Regions from separate parts of the Mesorhizobium subarcticum genome, predicted to be linked through region 2. Evidence: riboswitches for the same ligand, from Rfam matches in the RefSeq annotation. Region 2 holds a riboswitch; each other region holds the start of a gene.

Region 1 (7,220 bases), 1.5 Mb from region 2:
GGTATTTCTTGCCGAACTTCGCCGCCAGGATCTTTTCCTCGCCCTCGATGGCGACCTTCTGCGTGACGAAGGCGGCAATGAAGGCAAACAGGAAGAACCAGGCTATCCCCGAGACAAAGGCGACACCGATCAGCATCAGCGTCAACCCCAGATAGATCGGGTTGCGGGTGATGCCGAATGGGCCTGAGGTGACGAGGTGGTCGGGCAAGGCGGTCGGACTGAGCGTGGTCTTTGCCCGCATCATGGTGCGGATGGCGGTGACCCAGAGTGCCGCTGCGCCGAACAGCACCACCCAGCCGGCGGCGAACAGCAGGTCGCCCAGCAGGTCGCCGATCCAGGGCAGGGGATAGAGCATGCCGAGGATGACGCTGATGGCGATTGCCGCGGCGTAGATCACCGGTGGCCAAGGTATTACCCCGGGCTTCGGCTGGGTTTCGGTCATTGCGTTCCTCCCTCGTCCACCTTGTCTTCGGTCTGGGCCGTGCAACTGGCGGCCAGATCGCCCAGATGCGCCCGGAATTCCGCAGTCTGGTCGTTGTTGTAGAGCCGATCAAGAGAGCCTTCGCCCTGCAGCGTCGTCAGCATGCAGCCGCAATAGCTCGAACAGAAGGTCGCGTTGCGCGTCTGTTCGCACGACACTTGGCAGGTTTTCAGAAACTCCACCTGCGGGGTTTCGGCGGGGGCGGGCATCACCTGCGAAAACAGCCAGACGCAGCCGAACAGTATCGGTTGGTGGATCAGGTAGAAGGCAAGGCTGTGCCGGCCGATGAAGAGCAATGGATTGGCCCAGCGGCCGGGCTTAAGGCTCGCCAGCCGCTCCAGCAGACCCGAGGTGGAGGCAAGCTCGGCCACTGCGAGGCCGGCAAGCACCACGCCGAACCACGGGAACAGCGGCACGTAGTCGTTGGAGCGCGGATTGATGGCCGAGAGGCCGACCCACCACAGCCAGGGATGATCGAAGGATTCCAGGCTGACATAGAAGGGCACCACGATAATCGCCGCCGCTACCAGCAAGGTGAGCAGTGCCGGCAGGCGCAGGAAGGCGAGGCCGAGCAGGCTTGCCAGCGCTATCTCGTGCAGGATGCCGAAGAAGATGAAACCGCCCGGCGTAACGAACCAGGTGACTGCAGATATGGCAATCGCCGCCACGGCGACCATGGCGAAGCGTTTCCAGAAGCCGGTCCAGCGGATCTGTCTGCCGTGAGCGAGGAACAGGCTGACGCCGACCAGGAACAGGAAGGTTGAGGCGATGCAGCGCGCGTAGATCTTCCACCCGCCGAAAGCGGTCAGGCCGGGATCGGTGTAGTGAAAATTCTCCAGGTCCCAGGTGAAATGGTAGCTCGCCATGGCCAGCAGTGCGATGCCGCGCACGATGTCGATGGCGACGATGCGCCTGGATGGCTCCGGAACGGGTGGGGTCGGCGTATGGATGGTCATGGTCTCGCGATCTGATTCAGCCCTGCCTGAGGACTATCACGGTTGGGCGGGACAGAAGAAGGCCGGGGCATCGGATCAAACGACACTTTGGGCCAGAGCCGGGAAGCCTTTGACCGGTTTCGCTTTTTGCCGGTTACGCGTCGGTTTCCTCTTAATCGCCGGGGAATGGCCACGGCAGATTTGACCGGTGATTCTGCTTTGGGGAAGCAATGTCCACCCATGTGCGCCATCCGATCTGGCTCCCGGCCCTCAAGGCCGCGGATGCGCGCACCTTCGCCTCGCTCTACGCGGTCGAATCCTTTGCCCGCGCCACGGTGTCGAGCGTCATCCCGATTCAGGCCTACGAAATCCTCCACAACGAGCAGATCGTCTCGATCCTCTACACGGTTGTGGCGATGATGGGCCTGTCGGTGACCTTGTTCATGCCGATGCTGATCCGCCGTTTCGCCCGGCGTTGGGTCTATACGGCAGGCGCCTGCCTGCTCGCCATCGGCTCGCTGTTCTTCGTCACCCACACGCTTGCCGGGCAAATCGCCGGCATGCTGTGCCGTGTCATGGGCGCCAGCGCGCTCTCGATCACGCTCAACCTCTACATCATGGATCACATCCGCAAGACCGACTTCATGCAGGCCGAATCGCTGCGCATGGCGTGGTCGATGTTTGCCTGGACCGGGGGGCCGACGCTCGGCATTTTTCTCTACGCGCATTTCGGCATCTATGCCGCGCATGGCGCGGTGGCCGTGTTTGCGATGGCTTTGCTGGCGCTGTTCTGGTTCTATAGGCTGAGCGACAACCAGTCGATCCAGCCTGGCAAGACACGACCGGCCAATCCGCTCGCCAATATCGGCCGTTTCGTCGCACAGCCGAGGCTGAGGCTGGCGTGGCTGATCGCCTTCGGCCGCTCCTGTTTCTGGTCGACGTTCTTCGTCTATGGGCCGCTGTTCATGGTCATCACCGGGCAGGGCGCTATTGTCGGCGGCCTCTTGGTCTCGGCCGGCAACGCACTGTTGTTCATGGCCATCTTCTGGGGCAAGGCCGGAAAACGGTTTGGCGGCCGGCGCACCATGACCTTTGCCTATTTCGCCATGTCGGCCATGCTGCTGGCCGCGGGCACGGTGGGAGCGACTGCGCCGTTGTTGACCGGGGCTTTCCTGCTTGGTGGCGCGTTCTTTACCATCGCGCTGGACGCATTGGGTTCGACCGCCTTCATGCGCTCGGTGCGCTCCTATGAGCGGGCGCAGATGGCGGCGGTCTACCGCACCTATCTCGATTTTTCCGAGCTGACGCCGCCGCTGGTCTATTCCGTCGTGCTGATCTTCTTCGGGCTGGGCTCGGTGTTCATCACGCTCAGCCTGCTCGCGGCGGTGTGCGGCTTCGTGACGTGGCGCTATCTGCCGAAGTCCCTGTGAGGATCAGGCAGAAAGCGCTGCGTGCCGCTCACGCACCCAGTTGTGGAAGCGGTGCAACTCATACTCCTCGGGCATCAGCACGCCGGCTTCGTGGCGCATCGAGCGCAGGCCCCTCTGGTTGACCTCGCAGATACCGGCATCCTCTTCCAGCACCTGCGTGCCGAAGGCGACGATGTTGTCGATGTCGGTTGCCGGGTCGCTGAGCGCCTCGGGCGTGAACAGCCATTCGGCGACAAGCTCCGTCTGTTCGGGACCGAGCGGCACCAGCCGCACGGTCCTGACATAATCGACATGACCGACAATGAACATCGAGGGCAGGCTGGTGGCGTAGGTCTGGCCGGCGGCACGTTCGGCTGGTGTCAGCCCCGGGAAAACCGGTCCATGGGCCTGGCCATCGCGCGACCAGGTCTCGGCGCCGGTGCGCAGGCCGCCGGAAAACTCCGGCGCGTCATTGTCGGCATGGCGCACCCATTCAGGATCATCATGCCGGCTCATCAGGCCGCGGCCATAGATCGGCACCAGCCGCGAAAGGTCCTTGTGGACGCCCGGGCAATGCAGGCACTCGTTGAAGTTTTCCCAAAAAATCTTCCAGTTGCAGTTCATCACCTTGCGCAGCACATGGCCTGAGACCAGCGCTTCCAGCGGCCAGTTGCCGAGATTGCCGGAGGCAGGGTCGAAGGATGCCTGCGCGGAGCCTGCCGCGTCTTCCTGCAAATTGATGAAGACGAAGCCCCGCCACACCGAAAGGGCGACGCGATAGAGCGGATGGTCGGCCTTGTCGAAACCATCAGGCAGCGATTTCGACGGTACGCGCACGAGGTCGCCGCGCAGCGAATAGGACCAGGCATGGTAGGGGCAGGTGATCAATCGTGCCTTCAGGCGGCCTTCGCTCTCCTGGCACAGCTGCGAGCCGCGATGCCGGCAGGTGTTGTGGAAGGCGCGCAGCTCGCCAGTGTCATCGCGCAGCACGACGATGTCCTGCGTGCCGATGCGGAATCGGCGGAAGGCCAGCGGCTGGGCGAGATCGGCCTCGCGACAGACCAGCAGCCAGTTTTTGTACCAGATGGCATCGAGGTCGCGCTGATAGGCCGCTGCATCCCAATATGCCGAGGAAGGCAGCGTCGCTTCGGCCCGGGTCAGGCCGTTATAGGGATCGCGCTCGCTGGCATTGGGCTGCATGGCTGGCTTCCTGTGAAGAGGCCAGCCGACACCCGGCCATGACAATTGTCAATTGTCGCGCCGATGATCCCTCTGGCATGGCGCAATCGCGCTGATTGCCGGCGGAATTTGGTTTGCCGCGTGTCGTGATTTTCCCTATAGTCACACAGTCGTCGGTTCCGTTTTGGAGCCAAGAGGGAATGCGGTGCGGGCTGAATTGTTGCCCAATGCCGTGGCTGCCCCCGCAACTGTGTGCGGTAGTCCTCTCCATATGCCACTGAAGATTCGTCTTCGGGAAGGTGGAGAAGGGCGCTGATCCGCGAGCCAGGAGACCTGCCGACGACGGCAAAACTGACAGGCCCTCGGGTGGAGGGCGAAAGGACAAGATATGACTACTGCTTCGGTCTCCCTCGGCGCCTCCGTCTCCTCGCAGTCGCGCTTCATGCAGCTGGCGCTCGCCGCGCTGCTCGGCACGTTCATCATCGGGTTTGTCGGCTTCTCGCATATCGATGCGGTCCACAATGCCGGTCATGACAACCGCCATTCGATGGCGTTTCCCTGCCACTGACGAGGATCGGACATCATGAATCTGTTTCGCAACGTCGTGTTCATCGCGGCGATCGCAGGGCTCGTGGCCGGGGTTGTTCTCGCCTGCATGCAGGCCTTCGCAACCGACCCTCTCATCCTCCAGGCCGAAGTTTACGAAAAGGCCGGCGCCGGCCATCAGCACGACCATGCCGCGGCACCGGCCGAGAACGCGGCTGGCACCAATGCCGCCAGCAGCACCGCGCCCGCCGCAAACACCATGAGCATGGCGCCAGCCGCCGCGACTGCGCCCGAACATGAGGATGAGGGCTGGGAGCCTGCCGACGGCTTCGAGCGTCACGCATACAGTGCGGTTTTCAATGTCGCCACCGGCATCGGCTTTGCGCTGATCCTGGTTGCGGTTTCCGAATTTGCTGGCGGCATCGGCAATTGGCGCCAGGGCGTGTTCTGGGGGTTGGCTGGTTTCGCCGTGTTCACGCTGGCGCCCGGTCTTGGGCTGCAGCCCGAACTGCCGGCGATGCCTGCGGCCGATCTCTTGCCGCGCCAGATCTGGTGGACGGCAACGGCAGCGGCGACAGCGATCGGTCTCGCTTTGATTGCTTTCCGCAGATCGCTGCCGCTGGTGATCCTGGCAGTGGCGTTGATCATCGCACCGCACATCGTCGGCGCACCACAGCCCGACAGCTTCGAAACGCCGATCCCGGAAGGCCTGCACCACCAGTTCGTGGTGGCGGTGACATTGACCAATCTGGTTTTCTGGCTGGTGCTCGGCGCTGTCGTCGGCGTGGTGCGTGGACGCTTCACCGGCACCGCGAGCAGCCTGCGCGACAGCTTTGCCTGATCGCGGCAAGCTGACCTTCATCATCGGTGGCGCGCGCTCCGGAAAGAGCGCGCACGCCGAAATTCTTGTGACGGCCTCGCGCTCACCATGGGCCTATATAGCCACAGCGCAAGCCTATGACGACGAGATGCGCGAGCGCATCGCACTGCATCGCTCGCGGCGCGGCGAGGGCTGGATAACCGTCGACGCACCGCTCGATCTCGCCGGCGCGCTCGAGGCCTTGCCCGACAACCAGCCGGTGCTTGTCGACTGCCTGACGCTGTGGCTGACCAATCACATGCTGGCCGATCACGATCTTGAGCTCGAATGCCGGCGGCTGACGAACGTGCTGTCGCGGCCGCGCGGGCCGTGGTTCGTGGTGTCGAATGAAGTCGGCCAAGGCATCGTGCCCGACAATGCCCTGGCGCGCCGGTTTCGCGACGACGCCGGACGGCTCAACCAGCAGGTCGCGGCGATCGCCGATACGGTGCTGCTGATGGTGGCGGGGCTGCCGCTCAAGGTGAAATGAGATGACCGACATCGACGGCAAGGACGAAGAACGCCATCGCGCCAAGATGGCCAAGCGCAAGGCGGTGCAGGATGCCGAGGTGGCGAGCAAGACGGTCGAGAAGGGGCTGCTGATCGTCAACACCGGTCCGGGCAAAGGCAAGACGACGGCCGCCTTTGGCCTGGCGTTGCGGATGCTCGGCTATGGCAAGCGCGTCGGCGTCGTCCAGTTCATCAAGGGCAAATGGCACACTGGCGAGAAGGATGCTTTCGCCGCCTTCGGCGACCGCGTCGTCTGGCACGCGATGGGCGAGGGTTTTACCTGGGAGACACAGGATTTGAAGCGCGACATCGCGGCGGCGGAAGCTGCCTGGGCCAAGGCATTGGAGTTGATCGCCGATCCATTGATCAGCCTTGTCGTGCTCGACGAACTCAACATCGCGCTGCGCTACGATTATCTCGATCTTGACAAGGTGGTTGGCGCGCTCAAGGCGCGTCGCGAAGGGCTGCATGTCGTCGTCACCGGCCGCAGCGCCAAGCCGGCGCTGGTCGAGGCGGCCGACCTGGTCACCGAGATGGGCGTGACCAAACACCACTTTTCGGCAGGCGTGAAAGCGCAGCAGGGGATTGAGTTCTAGAACACCAGAACCGTGATCGCCGAGACCAAACCGAACAGCACGATCAGCAGATAGTCGGCGACGCGGTAGAGTTTCAGCGCCCGCCTGATGTCTCCGCTGTCGACGTCACGCCGGCCGCCTTCGCCCATGAAGACATCGTCGACCACGATGCCGCCATAGCTGCGTGGTCCGGCGAGTGCCAGGCCAAGCGCACCGGCCATCGCCGCTTCCGGCCAGCCGGCATTGGGCGAGCGGTGCTTCTTCGCGTCGCGCCACACCGCTTGCTGGGCGCTGCGGGGATCGGCTCCCTTGACGAGGAAAGCCGCCAGCACGATCAGCAGCGCGGTCAGCCGCGAGGCCGGCAGGTTGATCCAATCGTCGAAGCGCGCCGCGGCCCAGCCGAAGGCCTCGTGGCGCGGGGTGCGGTGGCCGATCATCGAATCGGCGGTGTTGGCGGCCTTGTAGGCAGCGCCGCCGGCCAGACCGCCGACACCGGTCCAGAAGGCTGGGGCGACGATGCCGTCGGAAAAATTCTCGGCCAGGCTTTCGATCGCCGCGCGGCAGACGGCAGCACGGTCAAGCGCTTCGGGATCGCGGCCGACGATGCGCGAGACGGCGACGCGGCCCATGGCCAGGCCGCCCGAGTCAAGCGCGTCAGCCACGGCCTCGACATGGTCGTAGAGGCTTTTCTGCGACAGCAGCGATGTCGCCAGAAGGGCGGCAATG
Region 2 (7,220 bases):
ACCGCCACCGCGCCCGCGGCCATGGCCAGCGTGAATGCCTTGTGCCCCGAACGCGCACCGGATCTCTGCCCAGGGGCAAGATGCATCAGAACGCTTCCGGATGCATCGCCTTGGCGATCTTGGCGATCGCTTCGATGTTCGCCGGCCCGGGCGTCAATTCGGCATAACGGAGAGCCACGAAGCGCTCGTTCTTGACCGCGTCCGTCTCCTTCATCGCCGGATGGGCTTTGAGGAAATCGAGCAGTTTCTTGTAGCCGCCACCGTCCTGGTAATCGAGCAGGATGAGGAATTGCGGATTGCGCGATGCCACCGTTTCCCAGTCCGTGTTGCCCCAGCTGGTGTCCATGTCGGCCATGATGTTGTCGCCGCCGGCCGCTGTGATCATGGCACTCGGAATGGCGAATTTTCCGGCGGTGAACGGCTTGTCCTCGCCTGAGTCGTAGAGGAACACCCGCGTTCCCTTGGCGCTGCCGACTTTCGCCGTGATATCGGCGAGCTGCGCCTTCCAGCCGGAGACGAGCTTCTCGGCTTCGGCGTCATTGCCAAAAATCTTGCCCAGTTTTTCGACGTCGCCATACAGCAGGTCCATCGAAGCGGCGGGGCGGTTCTTATCGAGATGGACGCAGCTTTCCGTCAACACCAGCGTCTTGATGCCGTGTGGGGCAAGTGTGTCCGGGGTCACCTCGCCACCCGGCTTCATGCCATAGTACCAGCCGGCGAAGAAGAAATCGGGCTCGACCGCGACGAGGTTTTCGAGCGTCGGGTATTTTGGCGCCAGTTCCGGTATGGAGCCTTGCTCAGCCTTGAATTCTGGACCGACCTTGTACCATCCGGTGATGCCGGTCAGGCCGACGATCGATGGCTGCAGCTTCAGCGCGAAGGCCATCTCGGCCATGTTGAGGTCGTGGATGACGGCGCGCTTGGGCGGCGCATCGAAGGTCAGCGGTTTGCCGCAGCTGTCGACGGTGACGGGGAAGGCGAAGGCTGTCGAGGCCAGCAGCGAGAAGACGAGCGACAGTGCGAGACGTTTCACGGATTTTGCTCCTTGGTTGAACAGTGTCAGAAGAACGATGGGTTCGGTCAGGACGGCGGCGCGGCGCGGTTTGGAACATCGAACACCGTCAGTTCGCGATCCTCGGTGGGATGGCGCAGGCGAAACACGTCGACGCCGAAAATCTCGCGGATCAGTTTTTGCGTCAGCGCTTCGCGCGGTGCGGCCAGTGCATGCAGCCGCGCTTCGTTCATCACCGCGACCCTGGTGGCGAACGGCGCCACCAACGCCAGATCGTGCAGCACCGCGATCACCGTCATGCCGAAGCCGGCCACGAGTTCGAGCAGTTCCGCGCGGGCGCGCGGGTCGAGATGGTTGGTTGGCTCGTCGAGGAACAGCACTTTCGGTTGCTGTGCGACAGCGCGCGCGAGCTGCGCGCGTTGGCGTTCCCCGCCCGACAGCGAGCCAATGGTGCGGCCAAGCAGTGGCAGCAGGCCGGTCCGGCGCAGTGCATCCACGACAATGTCGCGTTCGTCGCTCCTGCGCCTCAGCCCGGCATGCGGGACGCGGCCAAGTTCGACATAGTCGATCACCGCCAGCCGTGGATCCGGCTGGTCGGTCTGGCCGACGACGGCGATGTGCAAGGCCCGCTCGGCGGTCGAAATCCTTTCCAGCCGGCGCCCGCCAAGCTTCACCTCGCCCGAACTTGGCCTGAGCATGCCCGACAGCATGCGCAGCAGCGTGGTCTTGCCGGCGCCATTGGGACCGATGATGGCGAGGCGATCGCCTGATGTCACCGAAAGGCTGACCGCATGGACCAGATTCCGGCCATCCGCCACCGCGCCCAGGTCGCGCGCTTCGAGGAGTGGCATGGTCATCGGCTGTTGCCCGCCAGATTGCCCGGGATGCGAGCCAACGTCTTGCCGGCCAATCCTGCCGGACGCTGTCCCGAGTTGCACCAGCCATCGGCGCGCGAAGCGTAAAGCCCAGCAAATCGCACGAGATCGCCGGCATCGGCCTGCGCATCGATGGAGCCGAACAGATAGGCAGCCTTGCCAGGCGCCTGGAAAGCCACCGTCAGCGGTCGTGCGCAGCCCGCCATGCATTCGACGCCTTCGACCGTGAAGCCACGCGCCACGGCGGGTTCATGGTGGGCCGAGAGCCGGGAGCACAAATCGGCGCACAGGCTTTCGCCCGACCTGATACCAGTCGGGATGTCGCGGCAAAGCGTACACACGATGATGCGATGATGGATGGCGCCGTCCAATTTTCCGTCACTTTCCAAAACTGGCGACGGAAGGATGTTGGCGAGCCGGCCGACAAGACCGACGTCCACGTCTCCTCCCGGCACACCCCGTCCGGTCAACTCAGTGATGGCAGGTCTCCTGGCTCGCGGGTCTTTGCGCAATCCTGCCTTCCCAGCCTTGCCGGCCAGTGGCACTTCGGATCTTGCTCACCGCTTACAGTTGCGGGGGCAGCCACGGTCTTGATCCCATGGGGATCTCACCGTGTTCCCTTTTCACCCCTTGCCTTTCGGCGTGGGGACCATCACCGGGCCATGCTAATTTTGCCCGAAGCGCATCGCAACGATTCTTTTCGACTAAACCTGTCACCATCCCGGCACCCAGCCGGGGCTTCCTCGGAGAAAACCCATGCAACTGCTTCCGTTGGTTATGTAATAACAGAACATTAGAAGACCGCCCCTGCCACTGTCAATCCCTAGCCCGCCCCTTTCGAGTTGCCGTGACGGCTGTGAAGCGCAGACAGGGCGGAGTTCGCGTGAACCCCGCCCTGAATTTGATGGCTAAGGCAGCCGGCCTATTTGCCCGACAGCTGCTTGGCGTTCTCAGGCGTGATCGCCGTGGTGTCGACAGTGACCGTCGTATCCACCGACGAAGCGCAATCGAGCAGTATCTTCTTCGACATCTCGATCGCTTCCTTAGCGCCGGTCGGATAGGTGAAGGTCGCGGCCCAGTCACCCTTGGCCACGGCTTCGATGCCGCCTGCCGGGCCTGGCAAGCCATCAGTACCGATGATCTTGACGTCTTTGCCGGCGCCCTTGGCGGCGAGCAGCGCGCCGGCCGCCATCATGTCGTTGGAGGCATAGAGCACCTTGATATCGGGGTGCGCCTGAAGCATGGCGGAGAAGGCAGTCTGGGCTTTGTCCGGCACCCAGTCGGCGGCCTGCTCGGCCACCACCTGGATCTTGGCGTTTTCCTTGACGCCGTCCTTGAAGCCGTTCAGCCGCTCCACCGCCGGCGTCGAGCTCGGCAAGCCTTCCAACACCGCCGCCTCGCCGCCATCGGGCAGCAGGGTCTTGGCGGTGTATTTGCCGGCCTCGAGCGCGATCTTGTAATTGTCGCCGCCGATGAAGGCGGTGTAGTCCTTGCCGGGGTCGCCGACCGTCTTGCGGTCGAGCTCGATGACCGGGATGCCGGCATCCATGGCGCGCTTGACCGCCGGCGTCAGTGGTGCCGCCTCGAAGGGCGAGATCAGGAGCAGATCCACCTTCTGGGTGATGAAGTTATCGACCTGCGAAGTCTGCGTGTTTACGTTGCCGGCGCCGTCGGCGATCTGCAGCGTGAAGCCCGGCACTTGCTTGGCCGCCGCGGTCAGTTCGTCATTGACATGCTGGCGATAGGGCTCGGCGTTATTGGCCTGCGAAAAGCCGATGATGAACTGGCCGTCCTTGGAGCAGGCCTTGACCAACGGGTCGGCAGCCTGGGCAGTTCCCGCAATGCACAGGCCAGCGCCTGCCAGAAGCACGGCGTGAAGCACGCGCATCGATCCTCTGTTCATGGTTTTCATAACTCACTCTCCTCCTCGTTGGGCCGGGGGCCCGACCTTGGTTTCAGTCGTCATTTGCCGCATTCCTCCTAACGACCCAAACCCTCGCGGCGGCGAACGAGGGATTGAAGCACTGCCGCCAGAACGATGATCGCGGCGGTTGCCAGCAGTTGCATGGCTGGCGTGATGTTGTTGAGCTGAAGGATGTTGGCGAGCGCGCCCAGCATGATGGTGCCGGCGACGGTGCCGACCATCGAGCCGGCGCCGCCGAACAGGCTGGTGCCGCCGATGACCACGGCGGCGATTGCCGTGAGTTCATAACCCATGCCGTCATTGGCGCTGCCGAAGTTGAACTGGCCGGCATGCACGATGCCGGCAAGCGCAGCGGCAAAGCCGGTGATGGCATAGACCGAGATCTTGACCATCGAGACCGGCACGCCTGAAATGCGCGCCGCGCGCTCATTGCCACCGACGGCAAAGACATAGCGGCCGAAGCGCGTGGTGTTGAGCACGATCGTTGCGATCGCGGCAAAGACGATGAAGACGATGGTGGCGACCGGCACGGTATTGTGGAACAGGCGCTCCCCCAGCACCGCGAACACCGGCGGCGCCAGGCCTGGCCCGTCACCATAGGAAATGTTGATGTACTGGTTGCCCGAAACGACCAGCGCCAGGCCGCGCGCCGCCTGCAGGCCGGCGAGCGTGACGATGAAGGGCTCGAGTCGGAAGCGGCTGGAGATGGCGCCCTGGATCGTGCCGAAGACGATGCCCATGATGAGCACGGCGAGGATGGTGGGGATAAGCCCGAACCCGCCGGAGATCATCATCGTCGCGGTGACGACGCTGGACAGCCCCAGCACCGCGCCAACCGAAAGGTCGATGCCGGCGGTGATGATCACGAAGGTCATGCCGATGGCGATGATGCCTGTCTCCGACACCGCGCGCACGATGTTGGCGATGTTGTCGGGGTCGAGGAACAGGATTGCGCCGTGACGGCGCGGCGAGAAGATGATGCCACCGATCGCCACCAGCACCAGGCCGATCAAGCTCTGGAAGCGCACGATCAACGCCAGAGGATCGCGATGCACCGGTGCCGCGGCCACCGGCCCGCTTGCCGTCGAAATCTTGCCTTCAGACATCAGGCCTCCCTGCCATTTGCCGCGGCCAGCACCGTGTGCTCGTCGACGCCGCCGATGAATTCCGCCACGTTGCGCCCCTGGCGCAGCACCACGATCCGGTCGCACAGACCGATCAGCTCCGGCATCTCGCTGGAGGCAACCAGGATGCCGAGCCCTTGTGCCGCCAGTTGCCTGAGCCGAGCGTAGATTTCGCCCTTGGCGCCGACATCGACGCCGCGTGTCGGCTCGTCGAGCAGCAGCAACCTTGGATTGCCGAGGATTTCCTTGGCCAGCACAACCTTCTGCTGGTTGCCTCCGGACAGCGCGCCAACGGCGATGTCGGGATTCTTCGGCCGGATGTCGAACTGGCCGAAGGACTGCTTCACCGCATCCGCCTGGCGGCGCGGCGACATCAGGCCGAATGGCGAGATGCTAGATATCACCGACATGACCAGGTTGAGGCCGACGGCCATTCTGAGCATCAGGCCGCTGCCGCGCCGATCGTCGGTGACGAAAGCGATACCGGCATTGCGCGCGGCCTTGATGGAATTGAGGTTTACGGGCCGGCCATCGATGGCGACCTCGCCTTCCCAGCGGCCCGACAGGCCGGTGCCATAGAGTGCGCTGAGCAACTCGGTACGCCCTGCGCCCATGATTCCGGCAAGCCCGACGATCTCGCCCGCCTTGACTTCGAGCGAGACGCCGGTCGGCGGCTGCCATCCGGCACTTTCATGGGTGAGCCTGAAGCTCGCGTCGCGCAGGCTGAGCAGCGTCTTGCCGGCCCTCGTGGCGCGTTCGGGATAAAGTTCGTCCAGCGGCCGTCCGACCAGGAGCCGAACAAGCTCGGCCTGCGGCGCGTGCGGCTCGGTGACGCCGGCAATGCTGCCGTCGCGCATCACCGTCACCCGGTCAGCGATCTGCGGCACCTCCTCGAGACGATGCGAGATGTAGACGATGCCGACTCCGCTGGCGGCGAGCTTGCGCATGATGTCGAACAGCCTCTCGACCTCGCTGACCGTCAGCGCCGCCGTGGGTTCGTCCATGATCAGCACGCGCGAGGCGTAGGACAGCGCCTTGACGATCGCCACGACCTGGCGCTGGCCGATCGACAGGTTCGCCACCATGCTGGCCGGATCGATGGCCAATTCGATGGCCTCGAGCCGCTTGCGTGCCTCGCTGCGCATCGCCGGCACATCGAGGAACCCGCCCGGCCGCATCAGTTCGCGACCAAGGAACAGGTTGGCGGCGACGTCGAGCGTCGGCACCAGGTCGAGCTCCTGGAAGATGGTGGCGATGCCGGCCGCTTGCGCCTCGCGGGGATTGTTGAAGGTAACCGGCTTGCCGTCGATATGGATGGCGCCCTCGTCCGGCGTGTAGACGCCCGACAGAAGGTTCATCAGTGTCGACTTGCCGGCGCCGTTCTCGCCAAGCAGTGCGTGGATCTCGCCGGATTTGAGGTCGAAATCGACACCGCGCAGCGCCTGGACGCCGCCGAAGCGCTTGACCGCGCCGGTGACGGAAAGCAGCGGCGCGCTCATGCAGGCCTCGCGCAGGACTGGCGGGTTTGCAGCGTCGCCTGCAGCCGCACCGCTTGCGGCTCGAGATCGCTGGATGCGATACGGGCGCAGAGCAAGGCAGCCGCTTGTCGTCCGATCTCGGTGCAGGGCTGCGCGACGAGCGTCAGTCGCGGCTCGAAGCAATCGGCCCATTCGAAATCGTCGAAGCCGGCAAGTGAGAGATCGCCTGGTATCGAGAGGCCTCTTTCGCGGATGGCGCGCACAGCGCCGATCGTTGTCATGTTGTTGCCGGTGATCAATGCCGTCGGCGGCGACGGCAGGGACAAAATGACGTGGGTCGATGCCGTGGCGCTCGCCGTGTCCACATTGTCGGGCGAGACATAGTGCGGCAGGCATTCCAGCCCATTGGCAGCCAGTGAAGACTGGAATGCCTCGATTCGCTCACGCGTCGTTGCCAGGCCCGGTTGACCGGCGATGTAGCCTATGCGCCTGTGGCCGAAGGAGGCGACGTGGTCGATGAGCGCCCGCATCGCCGTGTCATTCTCGACACCGATCTGGTCGAAACGCGCGTCGGCGAAACGGTCGATGAGCACGCACGGCAGTTTCTTCTCAGCCAGGTATTCGATTGCCCGCTGCGGTGCACCCGACGGCGCCAGAATGACACCATCGACACGCCGCTGGTGAAACGCGCGCACCACCGACAGCTCACGGTCTGGATCCTCCTGCGTGTCAGAAAGGAACACCATGAGGCCGAGCCGCGCGCATTCAGCCTCCACCGCGCAGATGATGTCGGTGAAATAGGGATTG
Region 3 (7,220 bases), 1.5 Mb from region 2:
AGCTTCGACGGCAGTCATTGCCTCAACCGGCAATTCCTTCGAGAAGCTCAGATAGTCGTCCAGCCCCAACCCACCATCGCCCCGCTCCAGTAAATCCAACAACTCGCGCGGCGATTGCGGAATCCCCTCAACCACATAGCCCTGTTCGCTGAGGTCATGCAGCATGGCAAGCACACTGGACGGCACGTCGAGACCGACGGCATAGCCGGTGCGGCCAGGCGCGCTTGGATAATCCGGGATCAGGATGGCGAGCTTGCGCCCGGCGCGGGGCGTCTCCTGCAGGCGAATGAACGCAGCGACACGGTCTGCCACCTGCGCCACACGATCCGGTTCGGGCCGGTTGGAGAAAGCGCGATGGCCGAGCGCGGGATCAACCTCGCTCTCGCCCTTGAAGGAAATCGCTCCGGCGAGGATGCGGCCATCAAGTTCGGGCAGCACGACATGCATGGCAAGGTCGGCGGGTGCCAGGCCGCGCTGATTGTTTTCCCAGACATCGCGGCGGGTGGTGGCGACGATGACCTGGAAGACGGGCACGCCGGCGCGGTCGAACAGGGTTTCGACGCCGGGCTCGGCGCCGGAGGCGAAGGCGGTCGCGGTGATGATGGCGGCGGGGTTTAGCGTGGCCAGCGCGGTTTCGACGAAGGCGAGGGAGGTCGGGTCTTTCAGGCTGGAGACGAAGATGGGGATCGGGGCGATGCCGCGCTGGCGGAGCGCTTCAAAAAGCGCGTCGATGGGCGCGACGTCGGCGGCGAGCAGCATCGAGCGATAGAACAGGATGGGGATAACACGAGCGTTGACGTTGTCAACGCCGGCGTTTGAAAGATCCAGTCGTTCCACAACTCCGCGCCCAGGCTCGTAAAATCCGGCCTTCGGCACTGCAACCGGCGCCGAAACCGTTGCTTCCCCTCCAGCCAAGCCTGCCAATCGCTGAACCAGCGCGCTCATATTGGCCGGGCCACCCTCGCGGAAATAGCCGAGCAGCGCGTCCAATTCCTCACGCGGCAGCGTTGAGGCTTCGATCAGTCTGAGGTCCTCGTCGTGGCTTTCACCCGGAAGCAAAGCCAGCTTGATGCCGCGTTCGCGGGCTGTCGAGGCAAGCTGGTCGCAGCCGTAGCGCCACCAGTCGTAGCCGCCGAGGATGCGGACAAGGATGATTTTGGCGTGGCGCGCCACACGGTCGATCCAGAGGTCGACCGACATGGGATGGCGCAGGTCGCGCAGCGCCGCCAGCCGCATCGAGGGCAGGCGGGCGGCATCCGCCTTCCATGCGGCCGCAAGGCCAGCAAGGTCGCTGTCTGTAAAGGACAGGGCCACGATATCCGCCGGCGTCTGCCGCAGATCGACCGGCTCGGCGAGATCGTCGAGCGAGGCGGAGGTCGTGGTGAGGATATGCATCGCGGTCTAGCGCGGTTATCCGTTTCACGGAAACGGCGAACCGCTCTATCTCCTTGTTTTTACGCAATTCCTGTGGGAAGCCCGTGAAACACTTTTCCTGGAATTGCTAGGGCGGTTGGCGTCAGCCGGCGAGTATAGCTTCGATTGCCGGGCGGTTCAGCCCCTTCAGGCCAATGACGACGAGGCGCGAGCGGCGATCGTCTTGCGCCGTCCAGGCGCGGTCATAGTAATGATTGACGCGCGGCCCGACGGCCTGCAGCAAAAGCCGCATCGGCTTGCCGCCGACTTCGACGAAACCCTTCACGCGCAGCACATTTTCCTGTTCGGCGGCGGTGGCGACGCGCTTTGCCAGATCATCGGGATTGGCGATCGAGGGAATGTCGACGATGAAGGTGTCGAAGTCGTCATGCTCGTGGTCGAAGGCGCCGTCATGATGGGACTTGCGGTTCTCGATGTCGTCCTCGACGGCGAGCCCGAGGCCGAGCAGCACGGAGGGATCGACCTTGCCATGCGACGTCGGCACGATTTTTACCGCGCGGGCGGAATGTTCATTGATGATGGCGTTGGCGCGGGCCGAACCGGCGGCGTCCATCAGGTCGCTCTTCGACAGGATGATCAGGTCGGCGCAGGCGATCTGATCCTCGAACACTTCCTCGACCGGGTCGTCATGGTCGAGGCTGTCGTCCTGAGCACGCTGCGCCTGCAGGGCGTCCATGTCGTTGGCGACACGGCCCTCGGCCAGCGCCGGGCCGTCGACCACGGCGATGACGCCATCGACCGTCACCCGGCTCTTTACGCTCGGCCATTGGAAGGCCTGGACCAGCGGCTTGGGCAAAGCGAGGCCCGAGGTTTCGATCAGGATGTGGTCGACTTTCGGCGTCAGCGACAGGATCTTGTCCAGCGCCGGAACGAAATCGTCGGCCACGGTGCAGCAGATGCAGCCATTGGCCAGTTCGACGATGTTTTCCTCCGGGCAGGTGTCGATGCCGCAGCCTTTGAGGATTTCGCCGTCGATGCCGATGTCGCCAAATTCGTTGACGATGATCGCTATGCGCTTGCCGCCGGCGTTTTCGAGGAGATGGCGGACCAGCGTTGTCTTGCCGGCGCCGAGGAAGCCGGTGACAACGGTGCAGGGTACACGGGAGAGATTGCCGGCCGGATTTGGAGCGCTCATGGTTGGTCCTTCAGCATGTCGAGAGGTGGAATACGGGCCACGAGGCCGCGCTTGAGGGAATCAGGCCGGCCGCGCCATGGGATGAGGCCATCGGTCGAGGTGGCGAAGAGTTTTGCGCAGGTGATGAGGTCGGGGCCGCTGGTCGGGGTCAGGTCGCCGAAGACATAGCTCCAGCAGCCATCGCGCAGGATCGCGGCGCTGAGACGGCGCTTGCAATTGCCAAGGCATTCGACCGTGCGGACGCGGATATTGTCGGCCGCTGCGGCGCGGCGCGTATCTTCGGCCAAAAGTTCGCCGGCGCGGGGATGCGCGTCGGAGCCGGCCTCATTGCGGCAGGAAGCACAGACGATGACGGTGACGCCCGCCAAGGCATCGTTGTCGGCGGACGAGATATCCGCTGTGCCAGCCGAAAAACTGCTGTTCTGGTCCAAAAAGCCGGGCTCCTTGCCCGGAAACCCGCCGGGCGATCGGATTCTTCTGTCGCAGACGGCAGGTCTCCTGGCTCGCGGGTCATCGCCTTGGATAGCCGCCTTCCCGGGAACTCCCAGTGGCTTTCGGCCTTGGCTCTTCGCTTACAGTTGCGGGGACAGCCGCGGATTTGGGATTTCGTCCCGCACCGCATTCCCTCTTAGCCCTTGCCGTTGCGGGCAGGGGACCGTCTGGATCGGATTTAGGCTTTTGCGGGTGGCGGTGTCAACGCGGGGTTACGACATGGCGATGTCGGCCAGCGCCGGACCCAGACCACCGGCCGGCGTCACGTCCATGCGTTCAAGGCCAAGCCAGCCCTGCATCTGCTTCAATTCCTCGAACAGTTGCGCAGCGGTTTCAGGCGGTGCGCCGGGTTCGGGGTAGGCGGCATGGACGCGCAGGACGCTGCCCGGCCGGTCAGCCCTCAGGTCGACGCGCGCCACGATCTTGTCGCCGAGCAGGAAGGGCAGGACGTAATAGCCGTATTGGCGCTTTTCGGCGGGCGTGTAGATTTCGATGCGGTAGTGGAAATTGAAGAGGCGTTCAGAGCGCGACCGTTCGAAGACCACCGGGTCGAACGGCGCCAGCAAGGCGCGGGCCTCGATTTTCCGGGGCAGGCGGGCGTCCTTGTCAAGGTAAGCCGGCTTGTCCCAGCCCTCGACACGCACCGGCAGCAGTTCGCCCAACTCGACCAGTTCCTCCAGCCGGCCCTTCATGTCGGCCGGCGACAGGCGGAAATAGTCGCGCAAATCGCCTGATGTCGCGATGCCGTGGGCGCGGGCCGAGATGCGCAGCAATTCGCGATGCGCGTCCTCGGCAGCCGGCACCGGCAGATCGAGGATCGCCTGCGGCAGCACGCGTTCCGGCAGGTCATAGAAGCGCTCGAAGCCGCGGCGGTGCGCCGTGGTGATACGACCGGCCCAGAACAGCCATTCGAAGGCGTGCTTGGCGTGGCTCCAGCCCCACCAGCCGCCCGAACCCTTCTGGCCTTCCAGCGCCGAAGCGGCAATCGGGCCGCGCGCGACAACCTCGCGGTAGATCTCTTCTATATAGGCGGCGTGCTCGCGACCCCATTTGGCCAGGCCGAGATACATTTCATCGCCTTGTTCGGCGCGCTGCATGCGCCAGCGCATCAGCGGGTAGGTCTCGACCGGCAGGAACGAAGCCTCATGCGCCCAGTATTCGAAGATTGTGCGCTTGCGGGTGATGGCGGCATTGTCGAGCAGAGCGAGCGGGTAGGGGCCAAGCCGCGAATAGAGCGGCATGTAGTGAGCGCGTACCACCGCGCTTACGGAATCGATCTGCAGCAGGCCGGTGCGGGAGAGCACGCGGGCGAAGTGGCGGCGGTCGGGCGTGCCACTTGGCCGGGGATCGAGAAACCCTTGCGCGGCGAGCGCGATGCGCCGAGCCATGGGGAGCGAGATCTTTTCCTTCATTCGGATGCGACTCTGAGGCGGTTCTGACGGATGATTCCAAGCCATGCTAGCAGGGTTTTGGCGGCAACCGTGTCAGGAGACAAAAGTGGAGTAAAAAATGAAGGAAATCAAACAGGAGCCGATCGGACCAGTTTAGCGCGACATGCCGTCCAGGACGGTGTTTTGAACAAGGTTTGACTTGCTTCGCTGGAAGTGCTGCGCTAACCCTCGCCGCGTTGCAACATAGGCCCCTTAAAACGGTTCAGCGGTTAAACTGTCACGCTTCCGCATTAAGGTCCGGTGCTGTAATCAAAGTGGATTGGCTCCAACGGAAAGCCGAGCATGAACGCACTTCTCAGTTCGTACCTGCCCATTGTCTTGTTCATCGGCGTGGCGCTGGTCGTCGGCTTGGCGCTGCTGGCCGCACCGTTCCTGGTGGCGTACCGCAATCCCGATCCCGAAAAGCTGTCCGCCTACGAGTGCGGTTTCAACTCGTTCGACGACGCCCGCATGAAATTCGACATCCGCTTCTACCTGGTGTCGATCCTGTTCATCATCTTCGATCTGGAAGTGGCCTTCCTGTTTCCCTGGGCCGTGTCCTTCTCGAAGATCGGCATGCTCGGCTTCTGGTCGATGATGGTGTTTTTGGCAGTGCTGACCATCGGCTTTGCCTATGAATGGAAAAAAGGAGCGCTGGAATGGGATTGAACGACAGTTCAGGTACCCTGGTCGCGCCGAAGCCCAAGGGCCTCATCGATCCCAACACCGGCAGGCCGGTGGGGGAGGACGATCCCTTCTTCCTCGAAATCAACAATGAGCTTGCCGACAAGGGCTTTCTGGTCACCTCGACCGAGGCGCTGATCACCTGGGCACGCAGCGGTTCGCTGATGTTCATGACCTTTGGTCTGGCCTGCTGCGCGGTCGAGATGATCCACACCTCGATGCCGCGCTACGATTCGGAGCGGTTCGGTGTCGCGCCGCGCGCGTCACCGCGCCAGTCCGATATCATGATCGTCGCCGGCACGCTCACCAACAAGATGGCCCCGGCGCTGCGCAAGGTCTACGACCAGATGCCGGAGCCGCGCTACGTCATCTCGATGGGCTCGTGCGCCAATGGCGGCGGCTACTACCACTATTCCTATTCGGTGGTGCGCGGCTGCGACCGTGTGGTGCCGGTCGACATCTATGTGCCCGGCTGCCCGCCGAGCGCCGAAGCCCTGCTCTACGGCATTCTTCTCTTGCAGAAGAAGATCCGCCGCACCGGCACGATCGAACGGTAAATCCATGGCCGCATCCCTTAGCGAACTGTCGACCTATCTCGGCGAGAAGCTGATCGGCCGCGTCAACGACGCGGCGATCGCCTTTGGCGAACTCACCGTTCATGTCGAGCCGCGCGACCTGGTCGAAGTGATGACCTTCCTGCGCGACGATGCGCGTTGCCAGTTCATCTCCATCATCGATGTCTGCGGCGCCGATTATCCATCGCGGGCCAAGCGCTTCGACGTCGTCTATCACCTGCTCTCGCCGAAACAGAATGTGCGCATCCGCGTCAAGGTTCTGGCCGACGAGGAGACGATGGTGCCGTCGATCACCGGCGTGTTCCCGGGTGCCGACTGGTTCGAGCGCGAGACCTACGATCTCTATGGCGTGCTGTTTTCGGGCCATCCCGATTTGCGCCGCCTGCTGACCGATTACGGCTTCGAAGGCCATCCGCTGCGCAAGGATTTCCCGCTGACCGGCTTCGTCGAGGTGCGTTACGACGACGAAGCCAAGCGCGTCATCTACGAGCCTGTGGAACTGAAGCAGGAATTCCGCAATTTCGATTTTCTCTCGCCTTGGGAAGGCACGGACTACGTGCTGCCCGGGGACGAAAAAGCCAAGACGAATTGAGGCGCCAGAATGGCTGAAACCTCCGTCCGCAATTTCAACATCAATTTCGGGCCGCAACACCCTGCGGCGCATGGTGTTTTGAGGTTGGTTCTGGAACTCGACGGCGAAGTCGTCGATCGCGTCGATCCGCATATTGGCCTGCTGCATCGCGGCACGGAAAAGCTGATCGAGGCAAAAACCTATCTGCAGGCGGTGCCTTATCTCGACCGGCTCGATTATTGCGCGCCGATGAACCAGGAGCATGCCTTTGCTCTGGCCGTCGAGCGCTTACTCGGCATCGAGGTGCCGAGGCGCGGCCAGCTGATCCGCGTGCTTTATTGCGAGATCGGCCGCATCATGTCGCACATCCTCAATGTGACGACGCAGGCCATGGACGTCGGCGCGCTGACGCCGCCGCTGTGGGGCTTCGTCGAACGCGAAAAGCTGATGGTGTTCTATGAGCGTGCCTCCGGTTCGCGCATGCATGCCGCTTATTTCCGTCCCGGCGGCGTCCACCAGGACCTGCCGCGCCAGCTGGTCGAGGATATCGGCAAGTGGATCGACCCGTTCCTGAAGTCGATCGACGACCTCGATCGTCTGCTGACCGGCAACCGCATCTTCAAGCAGCGCAATGTCGATATCGGCATCGTCTCATTGGCCGATGCTTGGGCCTGGGGCTTTTCCGGCGTCATGGTGCGCGGTTCGGGCGCGCCGTGGGACCTGCGCAAGTCGCAGCCTTATGAATGCTATTCGGAAATGGATTTCGACATCCCGATCGGCAAGAACGGCGACTGCTACGACCGTTACCTCGTGCGCATGGAAGAAATGCGCCAGTCGGCCAGGATCATGCGCCAGTGCATTGATCTGCTGCTCGGCAAGGAAAGCACCGGCCCGGTCTC

What was found. A riboswitch is a leader RNA that binds a small molecule or an ion and turns the genes downstream of it on or off. The one in region 2 is predicted to bind cobalamin.
Region 1: another riboswitch for cobalamin. It lies ahead of ACZYHG_RS19925 (CbtB domain-containing protein); the one in region 2 lies ahead of ACZYHG_RS27170 (DUF1636 family protein).
Region 3: another riboswitch for cobalamin. It lies ahead of ACZYHG_RS19630 (DUF1636 family protein); the one in region 2 lies ahead of ACZYHG_RS27170 (DUF1636 family protein).

What each region holds. Positions count from the first base shown of each region.
Region 1 covers NZ_CM144237.1:4,076,798-4,084,017, forward strand. The annotation lists gene ACZYHG_RS19905 (methyltransferase family protein) at 1-442, opposite strand, end outside; gene ACZYHG_RS19910 (acetyltransferase domain-containing protein) at 439-1,437, opposite strand; gene ACZYHG_RS19915 (MFS transporter) at 1,647-2,846, shown strand; gene ACZYHG_RS19920 (aromatic ring-hydroxylating oxygenase subunit alpha) at 2,850-4,025, opposite strand; cobalamin riboswitch at 4,162-4,359, shown strand; gene ACZYHG_RS19925 (CbtB domain-containing protein) at 4,393-4,572, shown strand; gene ACZYHG_RS19930 (CbtA family protein) at 4,588-5,391, shown strand; gene cobU (bifunctional adenosylcobinamide kinase/adenosylcobinamide-phosphate guanylyltransferase) at 5,384-5,899, shown strand; gene cobO (cob(I)yrinic acid a,c-diamide adenosyltransferase) at 5,901-6,515, shown strand; gene cbiB (adenosylcobinamide-phosphate synthase CbiB) at 6,512-7,220, opposite strand, start outside.
Region 2 covers NZ_CM144237.1:5,530,787-5,538,006, forward strand. The annotation lists gene ACZYHG_RS27155 (FecCD family ABC transporter permease) at 1-86, opposite strand, end outside; gene ACZYHG_RS27160 (ABC transporter substrate-binding protein) at 86-1,033, opposite strand; gene ACZYHG_RS27165 (ABC transporter ATP-binding protein) at 1,081-1,869, opposite strand; gene ACZYHG_RS27170 (DUF1636 family protein) at 1,866-2,327, opposite strand; cobalamin riboswitch at 2,350-2,556, opposite strand; gene ACZYHG_RS27175 (substrate-binding domain-containing protein) at 2,810-3,799, opposite strand; gene ACZYHG_RS27180 (ABC transporter permease) at 3,868-4,917, opposite strand; gene ACZYHG_RS27185 (sugar ABC transporter ATP-binding protein) at 4,917-6,434, opposite strand; gene ACZYHG_RS27190 (LacI family DNA-binding transcriptional regulator) at 6,431-7,220, opposite strand, start outside.
Region 3 covers NZ_CM144237.1:4,014,743-4,021,962, forward strand. The annotation lists gene ACZYHG_RS19620 (cobaltochelatase subunit CobN) at 1-1,395, opposite strand, end outside; gene cobW (cobalamin biosynthesis protein CobW) at 1,517-2,569, opposite strand; gene ACZYHG_RS19630 (DUF1636 family protein) at 2,566-3,000, opposite strand; cobalamin riboswitch at 3,041-3,244, opposite strand; gene ACZYHG_RS19635 (winged helix-turn-helix domain-containing protein) at 3,274-4,473, opposite strand; gene ACZYHG_RS19640 (NADH-quinone oxidoreductase subunit A) at 4,795-5,160, shown strand; gene ACZYHG_RS19645 (NuoB/complex I 20 kDa subunit family protein) at 5,151-5,732, shown strand; gene ACZYHG_RS19650 (NADH-quinone oxidoreductase subunit C) at 5,737-6,342, shown strand; gene ACZYHG_RS19655 (NADH-quinone oxidoreductase subunit D) at 6,352-7,220, shown strand, end outside.